DNA from 4 places in the Mesorhizobium sp. BR1-1-2 genome. Region 2 is predicted to be linked to each of the others. Evidence: predicted binding sites of a transcription regulator. Region 2 holds the regulator's gene; each other region holds the start of a gene.
The links. Region 2 encodes LexA, which represses DNA repair genes until DNA is damaged. Its sites were predicted from a motif close to TGTTCNNNNTGTGTTCNG; they were not measured.
Positions count from the first base shown of each region.

Region 1: a site for LexA is predicted at 1,901-1,918, ahead of LB551_RS23940 (helicase-related protein). Genes of this name have one in related genera too.
Region 3: a site for LexA is predicted at 2,434-2,451, ahead of LB551_RS28490 (single-stranded DNA-binding protein). Genes of this name have one in related genera too.
Region 4: a site for LexA is predicted at 1,842-1,859, ahead of LB551_RS09200 (DNA recombination protein RmuC). Genes of this name have one in related genera too.

Region 1 is NZ_JAIUID010000013.1:113,644-118,627, forward strand. Features, by position in the region: gene LB551_RS23940 (helicase-related protein) at 1-1,733, opposite strand, end outside; gene phbB (acetoacetyl-CoA reductase) at 2,448-3,173, opposite strand; gene LB551_RS23950 (acetyl-CoA C-acetyltransferase) at 3,292-4,476, opposite strand; gene LB551_RS23955 (hypothetical protein) at 4,457-4,654, shown strand; gene phaR (polyhydroxyalkanoate synthesis repressor PhaR) at 4,772-4,984, shown strand, end outside.
Region 2 is NZ_JAIUID010000014.1:91,479-96,462, reverse strand. Features, by position in the region: gene LB551_RS24480 (ComEC/Rec2 family competence protein) at 1-2,197, shown strand, start outside; gene lexA (transcriptional repressor LexA) at 2,191-2,931, opposite strand; gene LB551_RS24470 (TetR/AcrR family transcriptional regulator) at 3,397-4,068, shown strand; gene kynU (kynureninase) at 4,071-4,984, shown strand, end outside.
Region 3 is NZ_JAIUID010000023.1:36,078-41,061, forward strand. Features, by position in the region: gene LB551_RS28470 (hypothetical protein) at 480-761, opposite strand; gene LB551_RS28475 (ATP-dependent Clp protease proteolytic subunit) at 863-1,468, opposite strand; gene LB551_RS28480 (SRPBCC family protein) at 1,501-2,004, opposite strand; gene LB551_RS28485 (ArsR/SmtB family transcription factor) at 2,001-2,315, opposite strand; gene LB551_RS28490 (single-stranded DNA-binding protein) at 2,552-3,070, shown strand; gene LB551_RS28495 (OsmC family protein) at 3,147-3,572, shown strand; gene LB551_RS28500 (MarC family protein) at 3,578-4,207, opposite strand; gene LB551_RS28505 (hypothetical protein) at 4,534-4,984, opposite strand, start outside.
Region 4 is NZ_JAIUID010000003.1:556,243-561,226, reverse strand. Features, by position in the region: gene LB551_RS09205 (GFA family protein) at 98-502, shown strand; gene LB551_RS09200 (DNA recombination protein RmuC) at 523-1,809, opposite strand; gene def (peptide deformylase) at 1,913-2,443, shown strand; gene fmt (methionyl-tRNA formyltransferase) at 2,450-3,385, shown strand; gene LB551_RS09185 (GNAT family N-acetyltransferase) at 3,382-3,888, shown strand; gene truA (tRNA pseudouridine(38-40) synthase TruA) at 3,912-4,661, shown strand; gene LB551_RS09175 (transporter) at 4,649-4,984, opposite strand, start outside.

The sequences.
Region 1 (4,984 bases), on a different contig from region 2:
GTGCCGATCGGCGCGCCGATCCAGCGCAGCGTGCCGTCGGAACCGAGCGCAATGTCGCCATTGGCGCAGGCGCCGAAGCGTTCGGCGCGTGCCTCGAACTCCGCCGCCAGCGCCTTCTGGGCGGCCGCGCGCACGGCCTTGGCGTCTTCGCCGCCAGCGCTCTGATCGGCGGTGAAACGGAATCCCTGCAACTCGCCGACATGGTGGCCTTCGACGAGGACGGTTCCGGTTGGGCTTATTTCGGCTTCAGGCATGGTATTTTCTCTAAGGCGCCGCATGAGGACGGAAGTCCTGCGGTCTACGAAGCGTTTCGTCAACCGCTCATGCAGCGCATCCGACAATCTGTCTTCGATTTCGCGTGTCTTTTCCTGCCAGTGTGCCTGATCGGCCAGCCAGCCGGGCCGGTTCGACACGAATGTCCAGGTGCGGATCTGGGCGATGCGATGCGACAGCGTATCGATATCGCCCTCGGTGGTATCGGCGCGGCGCACCTGCTCGGCCATGTAATTCTCGTCGACATGGCCGTGCCTGGCGAGATCCATGTAGATCGACGCAATGAGGTCGGCGTGCTGGGCCGGCGCAATCTTGCGGTAGTCGGGGAGCGCGCAAGCCTCCCACAGCAGCGCGACGCGCCTGGCATCGGTAGCCAACGCGCGGATGTCTTCGTCACGAGAGAGATGCTCGAGCGCCTGCGCATCGACTGCCGGCAGCGCACGGGTCAGGCCTTCCACCGGGGCGTTGGTCTCGATCGAGCGCTTCAGCGCGTCGAGGCTGGCGAAGTTGAAACGCGCTGTGCGCCATTGCAGCACCTTCACCGGGTCGAAGTCGTGGCTTTCGATCTTTTTGACCAGCTCCTCGTCCAGCGGGTCGACCTGGCCGGTGACGCCGAAGGTGCCGTCGCGCAGGTGCCGGCCGGCGCGCCCGGCGATCTGGCCAAGTTCGGCCGCCGTCAGGTTGCGATACTGGTAGCCATCGAACTTGCGGTTCTGGGCGAAGGCGACATGGTCGAGATCGAGGTTAAGGCCCATGCCGATGGCATCGGTGGCGACGAGATAGTCGACGTCGCCTGACTGAAACAGCGCCACCTGGGCGTTGCGGGTGCGGGGCGAGAGCGCACCAAGCACGACGGCCGCACCGCCCTGCTGGCGGCGGATCAGTTCGGCGATGGCATAAACCTCGTCGGCGGAGAAGGCGACGATCGCTGTGCGCCGGGGCAAGCGGGTCAGCTTCTTCGAACCGGCATAGGCCAGATGCGACAGCCGCGGCCGCGTCACCACCGAGACACCTTTCAACAGGCGCTGCAAGATGCCGTGCATGGTGGCGGCGCCGAGCAGCAGCGTCTCCTGGCGGCCGCGCAGGTGCAGGATGCGGTCGGTGAAGATGTGGCCGCGCTCGAGGTCTCCGGCAAGCTGAACCTCATCGATCGCGACGAAGGCGGCGTCGGTCTCGCGCGGCATGGCTTCGACGGTGCAGACCGAATATTTGGCGCCTGGCGGCTGGATCTTCTCCTCGCCGGTGATGAGCGCCACCTTGTTGGCACCGACCTTTTCGCAGACGCGGGTATAGACCTCTCGCGCCAGCAGCCTGAGCGGCAGGCCGATGATGCCGCTTTCATGCGCCACCATGCGCTCGATGGCGAGGTGGGTCTTGCCTGTGTTGGTCGGCCCAAGCACGGCAGTCACGTCGCGACCCGACAGGATCAGCGGCTCGGTGGGTTTCGGACTGATGTTCATCGGCTCGGAAATAAGGCTTTCTGGCCTCTCATTGTCGGGAGCACGCCTCGGGTGGCGCGTATGACAGGCGACACATAGGGATTTCAGACGCGAAGCGAAAGCGGAATGTTCCGCCGTCGGTTCGAAGCCGCCTCCGTCAAACTTCGGTTCGGCTGCTGATTAAGGGTTGGAACGAGTCTGGAACGAATCGGCGACGAATCGCTGACTCGCCCGGATTCAGGTTTTGTTCACGGCTAGATGTGGAGTTTTGGCTGATGACCCTTACCACATGCTGAATCACGGAATTGGCCCGTTTCATGCTAAGGGAGAGTCGCCGTTAACTTTTGCCGGCAGAGCCGTTACACAGCCCCGCCTGCTTCATCCAAGCTTATGAAATTATTGACTTTTCTTAAGAGAAATTAACGGTTTGACGGGCGATTCCGGCTGCTCTCGTTAACATTGCGGCCAAACATGGAACGAAAGGGTTACGAATCGGCGATGTCGGCATTTTCCCTGTTTGTTCACGACAAGATGTAGTGTTGCGCACGGGTTTTCCACCGACAATGCACAGCTTGTCCATGCAGTTTTGCACACTCCCCGCTGGCGCCATTAACCTTTGCGTGCCGGATTGGAACAGCAGACCGACAGCCATCATCGGACGGTGTCACGGACATGCGAAGCGGATGGCGAACGAGTCCTCCTTCAAATCGGTACCGGGAAGCCGGCAGTCCGGCCTCAGGCGAAGTACTGGCCGCCATTGGCGGTGATGGTCGATCCCGTGATGAAGCCGGCGTCCTCGGAGGCAAGGAAGACGACGCAACGCGCGATCTCCTCCGGCTCGCCGAGGCGCCCGACCGGAATTTGCGGGATGATGCGTTCGTTGAGCACCTTTTCGTCGATCGCCCGGACCATTTCGGTGGCGATATAGCCTGGGCAGATGATGTTGACGGTGATGCCCGCGCGGGCCCCTTCCTGGGCCAGAGCCTTCGAGAAACCGATGTCGCCGGCCTTGGCCGCGGAGTAGTTGACCTGGCCGGCCTGGCCCTTCTGGCCGTTGATGGAGGAGATGGTGATGACGCGGCCGAACTTGCGGTCGCGCATGCCGCTCCACAGCGGATGGGTCATGTTGAAAACGCCGGAGAGATTGGTGTCGATGACCTCCTTCCACTGCTCACGCGTCAGCTTGTGGAACATGGCGTCGCGCGTGATGCCGGCGTTGTTGACCAGCACCGCGACCGGGCCGAGATCGGCCTCGACCTGCTTGATGCCCGCGGCGCAGGCGTCGTAGTCGGCGACCGACCATTTATAGGTCTTGATGCCGGTCGAGGCCGTGAACTTGCTCGCCGCCTCGTCATTGCCGGCGTAGTTGGCGGCAACCGAATAGCCGGCTTCCTTCAGCGCCATCGATATTGCCGCGCCGATGCCGCGCGATCCGCCCGTGACGATTGCAACCTTGGTCATGCGTTCCCTCCCTTTGGTCGGGAGAGTGAATGGGGAGCAGCGAATAGCGGCAGGGATCAGATAGCCCGTTGCGCTGACGCCGTTCTTCCCTATTCGCTACTCCCCATGCTCTTCTCTTTTAGAGCGCTTCGACGCACATGGCGACGCCCATGCCGCCGCCGATGCACAGCGTGGCGAGACCCTTCTTGGCACCTCTTCGGCGCATCTCGTGGACCAGCGTGTTGAAAATGCGCGCGCCAGAGGCGCCGATCGGGTGGCCGATGGCGATGGCGCCGCCATTGACGTTGACGATCGAGGGATCCCAGCCCATGTCCTTGTTCACCGCACAGGCCTGCGCGGCGAAGGCCTCGTTGGCCTCGATCAGGTCGAGATCACCGACTGACCAGCCGGCCTTTTCCAGCGCCTTTCGCGAGGCGGGAATCGGGCCGGTGCCCATGATCGCCGGGTCGACGCCCGCGGTCGCCCAGGAGACGATGCGCGCCAGCGGGGTGATGCCCCGCCTGGCAGCTTCCGCTTCGCTCATCAAAAGCGCGCCGGCGGCGCCGTCGTTGATGCCGGAGGCATTGGCGGCGGTCACAGTGCCCTCCTTGTCGAAGGCCGGCTTCAGCTTGGTCATGGCATCCAGCGTCGCGCCATGGCGGATGTATTCGTCCTGGTCGACAATTGTATCGCCCTTCTTGCCCTTGATGGTGAACGCGACGATCTCGTCCTTGAACCGGCCGGCCTTCTGCGCGGCCTCGGCCTTGTTCTGCGAGGCCAGCGCGAACTGGTCCTGGTCTTCGCGGGTGATCTGGAACTGGCGGGCGACGTTCTCGGCGGTGTTGCCCATGTGATAGCCGTTGAAGGCATCCCACAAGCCATCCTTGATCATGGTGTCGATCATCTTGTAGTCGCCCATCTTGACGCCAGCGCGCAGGTGCTGGGCGTGCGGCGACAGCGACATCGATTCCTGGCCGCCGGCAACAACCACCTTGGCGTCGCCGGTGGCGATCTGCTGCATGCCGAGCGCGATGGCGCGCAGGCCTGAGCCGCACACCTGGTTGAGGCCCCAGGCAGTGGTTTCCCTGGGCAGCCCGGCGAGGATCGAAGCCTGGCGGGCAGGGTTCTGCCCTTGGGCCGCGGTCAAAACCTGGCCAAGAATGACCTCGTCGACCTCGGCCGCCTCGACGCCGGCGCGCGACAACAATTCCCTTACGACGACGGCGCCAAGCTCGTGCGCCGGGGTGGCGGCGAAAGCGCCGTTGAAGGAACCGACCGGTGTGCGCGCGGCGCTGGCGACGACGATGGCATTGGAAGCGGGCATTCTGTTCTCCAAACTTCAAGCTGATGTTGTGTCGTTGAAGACTTTTCTTGCCCTTTCCAAATCGCGAGTCAAACCGGAAATCGGCAGGGCACCCATGCGTCGCAAGCAAGCCGCGCCTTGCCGCGGCATCAAGCTGTCCGCTGCTGCGCAGCATATTTCACCGGCCATGCAGCGATAATTAATCCCGCACTGCACAAACTGCTTGGAATTGTGACGCTTTTGCGCATATCCTTTGAACGGGCGCAATCGTTACCGGCGGCTTACTCAGGCGCGCCGGTGTCCGGGGAGGATGCAGATGGCTGCGAAAGACGATCCGATCGTCATCAAGAAATATGCCAATCGCCGGCTCTACAACACCGGCACCAGCACCTATGTGACGCTCGAGGACCTTGCCGAAATGGTCAAGAAGGGCGAAGAGTTCACGGTGCAGGACGCCAAGACCGGCGACGACATCACGCATCCGGTTCTGACCCAGATCATCTTCGAATTGGAGAATAAGGACGGGCAG
Region 2 (4,984 bases):
CGCCGAGCTCGAACTCGATCGGGGCGTAGCCTTCCTGCTGATACCGGTGTTCCTGGCATGCGGATCGGTGGCCTATTTTTCGCTGGCGGCGGAGCCGGGCTTTGCCAAGCCTCTCGCGATCGCGATCCTGATGGCGCTGTGCGCGCTCGTTTCGCGCTCATGGTCGAAAACCCATCTGTGCTTCATGGCGGCGCTGTTGTGCGCACTCGGCATGCTCGCCGGCAAAGTCGAGACCTGGCGGGCGGGAACGCGGATGCTGGGCTCGGAAATCTCCACGCAAATCACCGGCCGCGTCGTTTCAGTCGACCAGATGGAGACCGGTCGCATCCGGCTGACCATCGACGTGACATCGACCGCACGGCCGAAACTACGCTACGCGCCGGAGCGCGTCCGCCTTTCGGCGCGCAAGGTGCCGGCTGAGGTGACGGCCGGCTCGCTCGTGACCGGCTATGCCAAGCTGTTGCCGCCGACCGGGCCGGTGCGGCCGGACAGCTACGACTTTTCCTTCGACAGCTACTTCGCCGGCATCGGTGCCAGCGGGTTCTTTCTCGGCAATCCCAAGATCGTCTCGGCCGATGATAGGCCGCTGTGGGCCGCCCTTTCAGCCGCCATCGAGAGTGCTCGTGAAAGCATTGCCGACCATATCAGGGACAGCATCGGCGGCGCCGAGGGCGAGATCGCCGCGGCGCTGATCGTGGGCGTGCGCGCCGGGATTCCCGACGAAATCAACGAAGCGATGCGACGCACCGGCATCTACCACATCATCTCCATTTCCGGGCTGCACATGGCGCTGGTCGCCGGCACCGTCATGGGGCTGCTGCGTGGTGGCTTCGCGCTGTTCCCGAACTTTTCCTCCCGCCGGCCGGTCAAGAAATACGCGGCCGCGGCGGCACTTTTCTCGATCGCCGCCTATCTCGTCATTTCGGGCGTCGTCGTTGCCGCCGAACGCAGCTTCATCATGCTGGCGGTGATGCTGATCGCCGTCCTGTTCGATCGGGCGGCACTCACCATGCGCAATCTGGCTATTTCGGCGATCGCCGTCATCGTGGTGTCGCCGCACGAGGTGGTAGGGCCGAGCTTCCAAATGTCGTTCGCCGCCACCGCGGCCCTGGTCGGCGCCTATGCCGGCTGGTCGGATCGCAAAGCCGACAAAGCGCGGACCCCGCCGCAACGGACCTTGCCTGGCCTCCTGACGCGAAAATTGCTGCTGGCGACAGGTAGGCTGGCGATGACCTCGATCATCGCGGGAAGCGCCACGGCGCTTTTCGCCATCTGGCATTTCCAGCGCGTTTCACCACTCAGCCTGTTCGCCAATCTTGCAGTCATGCCGATCGTTTCCGTCGTGATGTTCCTTGCGGTTGCCAGCGCGCTGCTGATGCCGTTCGGGTTCGATGGACCATCGCTTTATCTGATGGGCAAGGGACTGACCGTGATGATCACCATATCGGGATGGATCTCGCAACGCTCGCCGGTCGACGCGGTCGGGTTGATTTCGCAGCAATCCGTCCTTCTGGTGGCGATCGCCCTGGTCATCGCGACGATGGCCACGACATGGCTGCGGCTGGCGGCACTTCCCTTCGCGCTCGCCGGCCTGTTGACCGTCTCGGACACGCGCACGCCGGACGTGCTGATTTCGGAGGATGCCCGCCTGGTGGCGCTGCCGATCGGCGGCGGCGAGCTCGCGATCAACCGGGCGCGTCCGAACGAATTCACCGTCGACAACTGGAAACGCGCGCTGAAATCCGAAACCATCGTCGCGCCGGAACTGTTCGACAGCGGAGACCGACAGTTCGACGTCTTCGATCCCGCGCAACTTCCGGCGGGAGCGCCTTTCTATTGCTTCACCGGCCTGTGCATGGCCCGGCATCCCTCCGGGGCGATCATCGCGCAGGTGGAGGATCGCAAGGATGCCTGGAGGGCCTGCGCCTATGCGGATCTGATCGTCATCGACGACCCGGGGGGCTACGACCCCTGCCACAATCCGCTGGTCCTCGTCATCACCAAGCGGCAGCTCGCTCGGAACGGAAGTGCCGCCGTCTTCTTCGACCAGCAATCGGCGACGGAACCGGCCCAGGTCAGCTTTGCCGTCGACAGGCCATATCGGCCCTGGCACGAACAGCGAAAATTCTCGCGCGAGGCACGGGGACTGCCGCCCTACCGCAAACCCGAAAAGCCCAACGCCGAACCCGCTCAGTAGCGCCTGATCAGTCCGACCAGCTTGCCTTGCACCTTGACCCTGTCCGGTCCGAAAATACGTGTTTCATAAGCCGGATTGGCGGCCTCGAGCGCAATCGAGGCGCCCTTGCGACGGAAGCGCTTCAGCGTCGCTTCCTCCTCGTCGACCAGGGCCACGACAATCTCGCCGGGACTTGCGGTGTCGGCGTTGCGAATGATGACCGTATCGCCGTCGAAGATGCCGGCCTCGATCATCGAATCGCCCTTGACCTCCAGCGCATAATGCTCGCCGCCCATGATCATGTCCGGCGGCACCGAGATGGAATGCGTCTGATGCTGGATAGCGTCGATCGGCACGCCGGCCGCGATACGGCCCATGACCGGGATCGAAACCGCTGAAACCGCGTCGTCGTCATTGCCGGCGGCGGGCAGGCGCGAGGGCGCCGCCGGCTTGATCTGCCTGTTAAGGCCGCCCTGTCCAAGGCTGCCCTGGATGACGCTCGGGGAGAACTTCTTTGCCGCGTTAAGACCCGGCGCGATCGAATCCGGCAGGCGCAGCACCTCCAGCGCGCGCGCCCGGTTCGGCAGGCGGCGAATGAAGCCGCGCTCCTCCAACGCCGTGATCAGCCGATGAATTCCCGACTTGGAGGCGAGGTCCAGCGCTTCCTTCATCTCGTCGAAGGACGGCGGAATGCCGCTTTCCTTCAGCCGTTCATGGATGAACATCAAGAGTTCATGTTGCTTGCGCGTGAGCATGGCGGCCCCCAAAGGCATTGCACGAAGGGTCTGGAATCAGAATCAGAAAACAAACCCAGAACAAACACTATCTGTTCCAGTTGTGTTCCGCAACCATTTAAAGTTTAATGAATTTGTTAAGGCGGCGGAAACGAAAGGCCCTCCTGCAGCCAGCATCCTGCCAGCGCCGTCCGTCGTCAATGCGCTCTCAGCCTCTTTGAAACTATTTTGGTTAATGGCCTGTGGCCCGGCCGATCTCCACTCTTGGTACAAGCCTGCAAACCGTGTGGCCGGCAGGTGCCGGCTGCCTTTTGGGGCGGATCAAAATCTCCGCAGCTCGTGAACGAAACGAAACCAAAATGCCAACTTCCTGCCGGAAAGCGGCCAGGCATCACCGAATGCGACGGGCTGCGTTCGTTCGCTCCTTGCTTCCGGTTCGCTTGACTAAACCGTATAACAATATACGGTTTTCGAAGAGGGACACCAATGACCACGCCGAAGCAGGCCGCGCGACGTGAACGGATAGAGGAGGCCGCCTATGCGGTGCTCCGGGAAACCGGCTACAGAAGCGCTTCCCTGCTTGCCATCGCCAAGCGGGCATCGGCCTCGAACGAAACCCTCTACAACTGGTACGGCAACAAGCAGGTCCTGTTTCGATCCTTGATCGAAGCGAATGCGGGAGAAGCAAGGAAGCTGCTGGAGGACGCCCTTCGCCAGGCGCGCGATCCGCTCGAAACCCTGAACTTGCTCGGGCCAGTCCTGCTGACCCTTGTGACGGGCGACAAGGCGGTGGCGCTCAATCGCGCCGCAGCCGGCGACGTCAACGATACAGGCACGCTTGGCCAGTCGATCGCGCAATTCGGCCGCAATACCATAATGCCGCTCGTTGGCGACCTGCTTCGAACCGCAAGTCGGGCCGGCCTGATCGCCTGTGACGATCCTGCCGAAGCCGCCGACATCTACGTCCGGCTTTTGATCGGCGATCTCCAGGTTCGCCGGATCGTCGGAGTGCTCGAGGAATTGCCTCGGCCGGAAATCGAGCAAAGATCGAACCGGGCGTTCACCCTGTTCTTGCGCCTCTATGCGGCCAGCCCTTGCCCCGGCGGCAAAACGGCCGGCCCCTTTCCGGGGCGCTCTTCTCACCGAGGAACATCGTGACCATGAGCAAAATTCCCGATCTCGCAGCGATCGAGGCAATGGACACCGCGGATCCGCTGCGTGCCATGCGTGACCGCTTCACCTTGCCTCAAGGGGTGATCTATCTCGACGGCAATTCGCTGGGCGCCGCTTCGCCCGCCGTGTTCGGGGAGCTGCAGCAGGCCGCCACGCAGGAGTGGGCGCAGGATCTGATCCGCGCCTGGAACACCGCCGGCTGGTTCGACATGCCGGTCGAACTCGGCGACCAGCTCGGGCGCCTGATCGGGGCCGCCGCCGGCCAGACGGTGGTCTGCGATACCACCTCGATCAACATCTACAAGGTGCTGCATGCGGCACTCGGGATGCGGCCGGACAGGTCGGTCATCGTCGCCGAGGGGGACAGCTTTCCGACCGATCTCTATATGGCCGAAGGCGTTGCCTCGACGCGGCCGGGCACGATGCTGCGGCTCGAGGGCGTCGATGCGCCGACCATAGAAGAACTGATCGACGAGCAGGTCGCGGTCATCCTGGTCAACCACGTCAACTACAAATCCGGGCAGCTGCGCGACATGGCCGCGCTTACGCGCAGGGCGCATGATGCCGGCGCGCTGATCGTCTGGGATCTCTGCCATACCGCCGGCGCCCTGCCGGTCGAGCTCGACCGTTCGAACGCAGATTTCGCCGTCGGCTGCACCTACAAATATCTCAATGGCGGCCCGGGTGCCCCGGCCTTCATCTACGCGGCCGAGCGCCACCATGGCGATGTCCGCCAGCCGCTCAGCGGCTGGTGGGGCCATGCGCGGCCTTTCGCCTTCGAACAGGGTTTTGCTGCCGGCACAGGCATCCGCCGGTTTCTCTGCGGCACGCAGCCTGTGCTGTCGATGCGCGCGCTCAAAGGGGCGCTCGATGTCTGGAACGACATCGACATGGCAGAGGT
Region 3 (4,984 bases), on a different contig from region 2:
CACATTTTTCCCGTTCGGCCATCGGGCGGTTGACGTCCCCGGCCGAGGGGAGCAGACTCCATACGTCAATGAAGCCGGCTGTCTTTCGATGGCCTCGCTGCCCAAAGGCGGCCTGCGAGACGCCGCGGGCTTTGCGATCAGTGCTTCTGACGACGATTGTCGCAACGGACACAGGAGTGGAGCATGACGCCACCGGACAGTCCCTTGAGGCTCCAGCAGTGATTGGAGCCGCGGCAGGCATAAATGCCGGGGGAGGCGCGAGCGCCTTCCGACGTGACCCTGCCGGATGCACCAAAATCAGAGACTACTGGTCGGATCGTCGGCTGAACGCCGCGTAGCATCCGAAATCGAAAGCCGGTAAAACATTCCCGGCGAAAGATTGGATTATAGATCCAGAAAAGCCCCGTCCGTTTGCTAAAGCACGGCGGGGCTGCTCTTTTGGGGGAACGCGCAGGTACTGACGGCCCGCGACATGTCAGCTACCGCGGCGGTTTGATCCCGCCGGCGCCGATGTCGACCGTGATGCTGCCGGAAATCCTGACATCGGTATCGCCGATCTTGAACTGGCCGTTGCCGTTGGCTGGGAAGGCGTCATCGGGCTCGGGCTGCGGGGCCGGCTTGGCGATGCGGTAATCGCCGGCCACCCCGGGCAGGCTGCCTTTCGGGCTTTCGCCGGCAAAGGCGCCGCCGGCCAGCATGAGCGCCCCGGCGAAAATGGCGACGGCAAGACGCCGAGGTCGGAATGAGCGGCTGTCGATCATCGGCCCGTTATAGCGCCGCCACGCCGTAGGGGCCAGACCGGCGGTCACCAAATCGCCGGATGGCGGGGCCGTCGCGGCTCAATTCATCGTGCTCGTGCCGGTCACGCCGCCTTTTTGCGGGTGTCGTAGACATGATCGACGAGACCCCATGCCTTCGCTTCCTCGGCGGTCATGAAATAGTCCCGGTCGAGCGTCCGCTCGACCTCTTCATAGGTGCGGCCGCAATGGCGCGCATAAAGCTCGGTCATCTGCCGCTTGGTACGCAGAATGCCTTCGGCGTGACGCTGGATGTCCGATGCCTGACCCTGGAAGCCGCCCAGTGGCTGGTGCAGGACGAGGCTGGCGTTGGGCAGCGCGATGCGCCGTCCGGGCGTGCCAGCCATCAGCAGGAACGAAGCCATCGAGGCGGCAAAGCCCATGCACACCGTCGACACCGGACAGCTGACATATTGCATGGTGTCGTAGATGGCGAAGCCGCTGGTCACCACGCCCCCAGGCGAGTTGATGTAGAGCGAGATCTCCTTGTCGGGATTATCGGATTCCAGCGACAGAAGCTGGGCGCAGACCAGCGCCGACATGCCGTCGTTGATCTCGCCGTTGATGAAGACGATGCGCTCGCGCAGCAGCCGCGAGAAAATGTCGAAGGCGCGCTCGCCGCGGCTCGATTGCTCGATCACCATCGGCACCAGATTGGCAAAACCGGTCATCGTCTCTCTCCGTTTTTCATTGTGTCGGCCAGTCAAGCGGCGCGCTGCAGAAGGCAAAATGAATTGGCTGCGGGGCGGCGGCCGGAGCCACGCGCAGCGAATGAAAGCCGGCAGCCGGCGCCTGCCATGGTCACCATGGGCCCGGCGGCGGATGTCGCCGCACGGGCAAAGCCTTCATGGATAATATGCAGATGCGTGCCGCCCGAAACGGTGCGGGCGAGCGTGAAGGTGACGATGCTGTCGAGCGGGTTCCGTTTCTCGTCCGGCCGCGGCTGTTCCCGCCAGGTATAGCGAAGCCTTTTTCCGGGCTCGGCATCGAGGATCTCGCATTCGATCGGCGCTTCGGGGCCGGCAAAGGCGAAATTGCTGCCGATCTCAGGATTGATGTCGTTGGGCATCATCCAGGCCGCAAGCAATTCGGGCACGGTCAGCGCCCGCCATACCTTTTCCGGCGGCTCGGGAAGATCGCACTCGAACTCGATCGCGTCGGGGGCGGTCCGCGCATGGCTTTCGTCGGTCACTGGTGCGTGCGTCATTGGTCCATGTCCTTGAGAACCGTCTTCAGTCTTTCGATGCGTTCGGGCCAGAACGTCCGGTAGCGTTCGATCCAGCCGAGCAGCGGATCGAGCCCTTTCGGATCGGCGCGGTAATAGGCGTTGCGGCCCGCCCGCCGCTCGACCACCAGCCCTGCGCCGCGCAGCACGGCCAGGTGCTGCGACACAGCCGGCTGCGACACCGTCATGCCGGTGCGCAGTTGCGACACCGTCATCTCGCTGGTGGCGAGGCGTTCATAGACGGCGCGTCGGGTGGGGTCAGCCAGCGCCCGGAAAATTTCCGCTTCGATCATGGCAAAAGCATAAGTCGATACTTATCGGTTTGGCAAGCGGTCTTTTGCGGCCCATATGAAAGGGAGCGGGCTGCTGCGGCATTGCTGCCAATCCTTGACAATGAGCGGCGATGCATGTAGGAACGAAAAGAGAACAAAAACCTTGTGGGAAAAGGCAGCCACAGCAGGCAAGGGGTGTGCGCAACCTGTAAGGTGCTGCGACAAAAATTTGTTTCGGACGAGCGCGGAGAAGTATCATGGCGGGTAGCGTCAACAAGGTCATTCTGGTCGGCAATCTCGGAGCGGACCCGGAGATCCGCCGCCTGAATTCGGGCGAGCCGGTCGTCAACATCCGCATCGCAACGTCGGAAAGCTGGCGCGACAAGAATTCCGGCGAGCGCAAGGAAAAGACCGAGTGGCATAATGTCGTCATCTTCAATGAAGGCATCGCCAAGGTTGCCGAGCAGTATCTGAAGAAGGGCATGAAGGTGTATGTCGAAGGCCAGTTGCAGACCCGCAAATGGCAGGACCAGACCGGTGCCGACAAATACACGACGGAAGTCGTGCTGCAGAGATTCCGCGGCGAGCTGCAGATGCTTGACGCGCGCGGCCAGGGAGAGGGCGGTCAGGTCGGCGGCTATTCCGGCGGCAGCAGCCGCGGTTCCGACTTCGGCCAGTCCGGCCCGAACGAAGGTTTTAGCCGCGGCGGCGGCGGTCCCAAGGGCGGTGGCGGCGGCGGTTCTTCGCGCGAGCTGGACGACGAGATCCCGTTCTGAGAGACAGATAAATCATAGCATAGACCGGCACGCGGCGAGCGCGCCGGCCGATGGATTCCAGCGAGAGACACATTCAGTGAAAGCACGGGTAAAGTGGGTCGAGGAGCGCACCTTCGTCGGCGAATCCGGCACGGGTCACAAGGCCGTGCTGGGGACCGCGTTTGGCCCTGAAGGGAGAACGCCGGGGCCGAGCCCGATGGAACTGGTGCTGATCGGCACCGGCGGCTGCTCGGCCTATGATGTCGTCCATATCCTCGAAAAAGGGCGCGAGGCGGTCGAGGATTGCGTGGTCGAGCTCGATTCCGACCGGGCCGAAACCGACCCGAAGGTGTTCACCCGCATCCACATGCATTTCATCGTCAAAGGCAGGGCGTTGTCGCACGACAAGGTGAAGCGGGCGATCGATCTCTCGATCGAAAAATACTGTTCGGCCTCGGCCATGATGGCCAAGACGGCGACGATTACCCACGACTTTGAAGTCATCGATACGACCGCAAAATAAGCGGCCTACGAGGCCATCAGTGCCTTGATGCCGTCGGCCACGAACTGCACGGCAAGGGCGGCCAGGATGACGCCGAGCAGGCGGGTCAGGATCGAACGGCCGGTCTGGCCGAGGATGCGGTCTATGCGCTCCGACAGCACGAACACCAGATAGGTGATGGCGAGGCAGACGAAGATGATGCCGACCAGTGCCGCCTGGGCGCCAAAACCCTGAAACGAGCCGGAGAGCAGCACAGTCGCCGAAATCGCGCCGGGGCCGGCGATCAGCGGGATCGCCAGCGGGAAGGCGGCGATGTTGTGGATCATGTCCTTGGTGATGGCGACGTCGCCGATCTTCTCCTTGCGGTCCTGCCGGCGCTCGAACACCATTTCGAAAGCAATGAAGAACAAGAGGAAGCCGCCGGCGACGCGGAAGGCCGGCAGCGTGATGCCGAACACCGACAGGATCGAAGCGCCGGCAACCGCGAACAGCGCCATCACCAGGAAGCCGATGACCGAGGCGCGGACCGAGACCTGCTGGCGCTCCTCGCGGTTCATGCCGCGTGTTATCGCCAGAAACAGCGGCGCCAGCCCCGGCGGGTCGATGGTCACCAGAATGGTGACGAAGGCGTTGAACAGGCTGTCGAAACTCGGCATTTCTCACCCTCCCGCCGGGCCGAGCCCGCAGCATTGCATTGGTAGAGCAAAGCTCAGTCGGTGGGAACTGCAGGACAACGAATGACTGGAAGTTCAACCTTTTAGTACTGGCGGGCAGCGCCCCCCTCTGTCCTGCCGGACATCTCCCCCACAAGGGGGGGGAGATCGGCTGTAATCGCCGCTTTCGCCTATCTCAAACGTTGCAGGAAGGGTGCCGTCGCTTAAGCTGCCAATCTCCCTCTCGTGGGGGAGATGGCCGGCAGGCCAGAGGGGGGCGCGAAGATCGCTACGGCTCTCATTTCGTATCGCTGCGGCGTTCAAGATGATCAATTTCCACCCATGCGCCGCGCCAGAAACTCCACTTCGAGCCGCCATGTCGCGCCATTATCGTGCGAGCGCTCGCCGAGCCAGCGGAAGGAATTTTCCGTGACCCGCGAAAAGCTCCAGCGTACGGAGGAACCGGTGCCGTCGGCGCCCACTTGGACAATCGTGTCGCCTTCGGCGCGGCCGAGCTGACGGCTGTAATACTGATTGCGCGGATCGCTCCAGAAGATGTGCCAGGCGTTTGCGCCGGGATCGTAGACGCGCAAGGTCGTGCCATAAAACGTCCATTTGCCGAGGGAAGGCGAAGGGCCGGCGTCGCGTGCGGGCAGGATCCAGACGTCCTGGATCGCGCGGCCTTCCAGTACCCAGCCGAAATGCACCTCGCCGCGCCCGGTCAACACCGTCCCGTCCTCGAGATGACGGCTGGCATCGAAAGCCCAGGCGCCGACAAAG
Region 4 (4,984 bases), on a different contig from region 2:
CCACCCCTCCGGGTCATGCCTCTGGATCAGCGTCGCGTCGTTGCCTTGCGCCGCTGCGCCGCTAAGATCGGCCGATCGAATTCTTGGAGGACTGACTATGAAGATCGACGGCGGCTGTCATTGTGGCGCCATCACCTATGAGGCGGAGGTCGAGCCGGAAAAGACCTCGATCTGCCATTGTACCGATTGCCAACAGCTGACCGGGACTGCGTTTCGCGTCACCGTTCCGGCATCTGAAGATCACTACCGGATCACCAGGGGTACGCCGAAGATCTACATCAAGACCGTGGCAAGCGGCGCCAAGCGCGTCCAGGCCTTTTGTGGCGACTGCGGCTCGCACCTTTACGCCACGTCGGTCGGAGATGGCCCCAAGGTCTACGGCATTCGCGTGGGAACCGCGCGGCAACGCCAGGATTTGATTCCGACACTGCAAAAATGGCACCGCTCGGCGCTTCACTGGCTACCTGAATTTCAGGGCATGACCACAGTGGAGGAGCAGTAGCGCCGGCCCGGTGCGGCGCCTCATTCGTCGCCTTCGACGACCCTCAGCCTGAGCTGGCCGGTCTTTGAATCGGCAACGCGCGGGGAATCGACAACGCGCGGGCCGGGTTCGGGCTTGGCAGGGGCTGGTGACGCGATATCAGGGCCGGCTTCGCCACCGGGCTGCGCACCGAACTCCAGAGCTTCGATCTTCTGGCCGCGCTTGGTCACCTTCGACGTCGAGACGAGGATGTCGTCTATATCTTTGGCCGACTGGGCAAAATGGCCCTGCAATTTGCGCACTCGCTCGTCGACGCGCGAAACATCCTCCATCAGCCGGATCACCTCGCCCTGGATCAAGTGTGCCTGCTCGCGCATGCGGGCATCCTTGAGAATCGCCTGGATGACCTGGATCGACAGCATCAGCAGCGACGGCGAGACGATGACGACGCGGGCGCGGTGCGCCTTCTGCACCACCGCCTCGAAATTCTCGTGGATCTCGGCAAACACCGATTCCGACGGCACGAACATGAAGGCGGTGTCCTGCGTCTCGCCCTGGATCAGGTATTTTTCCGCGATATCGCGGATATGCACCTCGATGTCGCGGCGGAAGGCCTGCGCCGCGACCTTCTGCTGTTCGACGCCTTCGGCGGCGCGGATGGCGTTCCAGGCTTCCAGCGGAAACTTGGCGTCGACGGAAAGCGACGGCGCGCCGTTGGGCATCTTCACCAGGCAATCGGGCCGGCTGCCGTTGGACAAGGTCGCCTGGAACTCGTAGGCGCCGTGCGGCAGGCCGTCGGCGACGATCGCTTCCATGCGCGACTGGCCGAAGGCGCCGCGCGTCTGCTTGTTGGAGAGGATCGCCTGCAATTGCACGACCTGGCCGGCGAGCGACTGGATATTGCCTTGCGCGGTGTCGATGACGGCCAGCCGCTCCTGCAATTTGGCCAGGCTTTCATGCGTGGACCTGGTCTGCTCGGTCATGGTCTGGCCGAGGCGGCCAGTCATGGCGTCGAGGCGCTGGCCGATCGACTGCGTCAGTTCCGCCTGCCGCGCGCCGAAGACTTCCGCGATAGCGCCCATGCGACCCTGCATCTCAGCCTGGCTTTGCAATATGCCGGCCATCCGCGCCTCGGCATCGCGGGCATGGTCGGCGGCTTCGGCGGCGGCAACAGCACGCGCCTTGGCCGAGCGCCACAGCGCGACGACAAGCGCCACGAACAGGCCAAGAAACACAAAGGCCCCGAAAGCCAGCGCATGGCCGAGCGTGATCGTGGTCGCGCCAAGCCGGGCGACGGGCTCCGAAAGGATGGATGTCAGGTCGTTCATGCGCACAGCATAGACGATTCGGCCGCCCAGCACAGATCAAAACGTGAACGATCCCCTGGCGCACCGGTTGACGCCCTTTATTCAAGGTCTTAGGTGAGACGCCATGCCGATCAAGCCGCTCATCATCCTTCCCGACCCCATCCTGCGCCAGGTTTCCAAGCCGGTGGAGCGCGTCGATGCACCCTTGCACAAACTGGCCGACGACATGCTGGCGACCATGTATGACGCGCCCGGCATCGGGCTCGCCGCGATCCAGATCGGCGAGCCGCTGCGCATGCTGGTGATCGACCTCGCCAAGGAGGACGAGACGCCGGCGCCGCATGTCTTCATCAACCCAGAAATCCTGGAAAGCGCCGACCAGCGCTCCGTCTACGAGGAAGGCTGCCTGTCCATCCCCGACTATTATGCCGAGGTCGAACGCCCGGCTTCCGTGCGGGTCAAGTATCTCGACCGCGACGGCAAGCTGCAGGAGATGGAGGCCGAGGGGCTGATGGCGACCTGCCTGCAGCATGAGATCGACCATCTCAACGGCGTGCTGTTCATCGACCACATTTCGAAGCTGAAACGCGACATGGTGGTGAAGAAGTTCAAGAAGCTGGCCAAGGACAAGGCTCCGGGCAAGCTGGTGGGATAGGGGACAATGCCCCTTCGCGTCATTTTCATGGGGACGCCGGAGTTTTCGGTGCCGACGTTGCGCGCGATTGCCGAGGCCGGACATGATGTCGCCGCCGTCTACACGCAGCCGCCGCGGGCCGCCGGCCGGCGCGGCCTTGAGCTGACGCCGTCGCCGGTACAGCGCGAGGCGGAACGGCTGGGCATCGAGACGCGCACGCCGACGTCGCTCAAAGGCGAGGCCGAACAGGCAGCTTTTCGCGCGTTGCAAGCCGATATCGGCGTGGTCGTGGCTTACGGCCTGCTTTTGCCCAGGGCGGTTCTCGAGGCGGCGCGACTGGGCTGCATCAACGGTCATGCGTCGCTGTTGCCGCGGTGGCGCGGTGCGGCGCCCATCCAACGGGCGATCATGGCGGGCGACAGCGAAACCGGCATGATGGTCATGCGCATGGAAGAAGGCCTCGACACCGGCCCGGTGGGGCTGGTTGAAAAATGCGTCATCGAACCCGACATGACTGCCGGCGATCTGCATGATCGATTGATGAGCGTCAGCGCCGCGCTGATCGTGGAAGCGCTGGCGCGGCTGGAAAGGAATAGCCTGGCATTCACCGCCCAACCGGTTGAGGGGGTGACCTACGCAAGAAAGATCGATAAATCCGATACGCACGTGGATTGGACGCGACCCGCGGCCGAAGTCCACAATAACATTCGCGGCCTGTCGCCCTTCCCCGGCGCCTGGTGCGAGGTTGAAATCGGTGGCCGGGTGGAACGGCTGAAACTGCTTCGCTCGACGCTTGCGCAAGGCGGGGGCGAACCGGGAGGAATTCTCGACGACCGCCTGACGGTCGCCTGCGGAGCGGGCGCGATCCGGCTGGTCGAAGTTCAACGGGCGGGCGGAAGGCCCGCCGCCGCGCAAGAATTCCTGCGCGGGACCAAGATCGAAAAGGGAATGAAACTGTCATGAGCATGATGTCGATACGCGCGGCGACGCCGCGGGATCGCGAGGCCATCCGCCTCGTCGAGGAACACGCTTTCGGCCAGCAGGCGGAAGCCGGGCTGGTTGACGCGCTGGTTTCCGGCGGCGACGCTGTTGTCGAACTGGTGGCGGAAGAAGACGGGCAAGTGGTCGGCCACATCCTGTTTTCGCGGCTTTTCGTCCGCGCCGGCGGCAAGGATTTTCCGGCGGTGGCACTGGCGCCGCTGGCGGTGGAGCCATCGTTTCACGGCACCGGCATTGGCGGCGCGCTGATCCGCGAGACTCACATCCGCCTACGCGACGCCGGCGAGACGCTGGCCGTGGTGCTGGGCGACCCCGCCTACTACAGCCGTTTCGGCTACAGCCATGCGCGCGCCGAAGGCTTCGAGAGCGACTACCAGGGCGAGGCGCTGCAGGCGCTGGCCTGGGGCGACGCTCCCGAAACCGGCCGGCTGGTCTACGCCTCGGCCTTCACCGCACTCGCCGCCTAGGCGAGTGCGTATAGCCGCCCGGCATGCCGCGTTTTCGCCTCGACATCGAATATGACGGCAGCCTGTTTGCCGGCTGGCAGCATCAGGCGGACCAGCCTTCGGTGCAGCAGGCGATCGAGCAGGCGATCGAAAAATTCTGCGGCCAGCAGGTCCGCTTGCGGGCTGCCGGCCGTACCGATGCCGGCGTGCATGCGACGGCCCAGGTGGCGCATGTCGACCTGGCCAAGGCCTGGCCGGACGACAAGGTGCGCGATGCCGTCAACGCGCATCTGCAGGCCGCCGGCAATCGCATCGCGATCTTGAAAGCCACGACCGTCGTCGACGGCTTCGATGCCCGCTTCTCGGCCATCGGCCGCCACTATCTCTACCGCATCCTAAACCGGCGCGCGCCCTCGGCGCTGGAAAAGGGCAAGGTCTGGTGGGTGCCGAAGCGGCTCGACGCCGCTGCCATGCACGAAGCCGCCAAAGTGCTGCTCGGGCGGCACGATTTCACCACCTTCCGCTCCACGCAATGCCAGGCCGAGAGCCCGGTGCGCACGCTCGACCGTCTTGACGTCAACCGTTCGGGCGACATGATCGAAGTCAGAGCCTCGGCGCGTTCCTTCCTGCACAACCAGGTGCGCTCGATGGTCGGCTCGCTCAAGCGCGTCGGCGAAGGCGCATGGACGGCCGGCGATCTCAAGGCGGCGCTCGAGGCGCACGACCGCGCCGCCTGCGGCCAGGTGGCGCCGCCCGACGGGCTTTTTCTGGTCGGCGTCGATTATCCCGGATAGAGTCCCGAAAGGCTCTGAGCTCCGGTGTCCGGAACCGTGATTCCAAGCAGCGCCTGCAGCCCGAACAGCACGATCAGCGAAGCGATGAACATGCCGACGAAGACAGCGGTCCCGATTGCGGCACCTCTGCCGATGGTCGCGTTGGTCATGCGCCAGGTCAGCACCATCGAGAGCGCGAACAACAGCAGCGACACAAGGCTGGAGATCTGGTTCGCCGAGGTCAGGAAAAGCCTGATCAGTGCCGACGGCAGCATCAGCCAGGCGGTGATAGCCGAAGCCCAGTTCGAGGCCACGACATAGTGGACGAAGCGGCCGCCGATGCC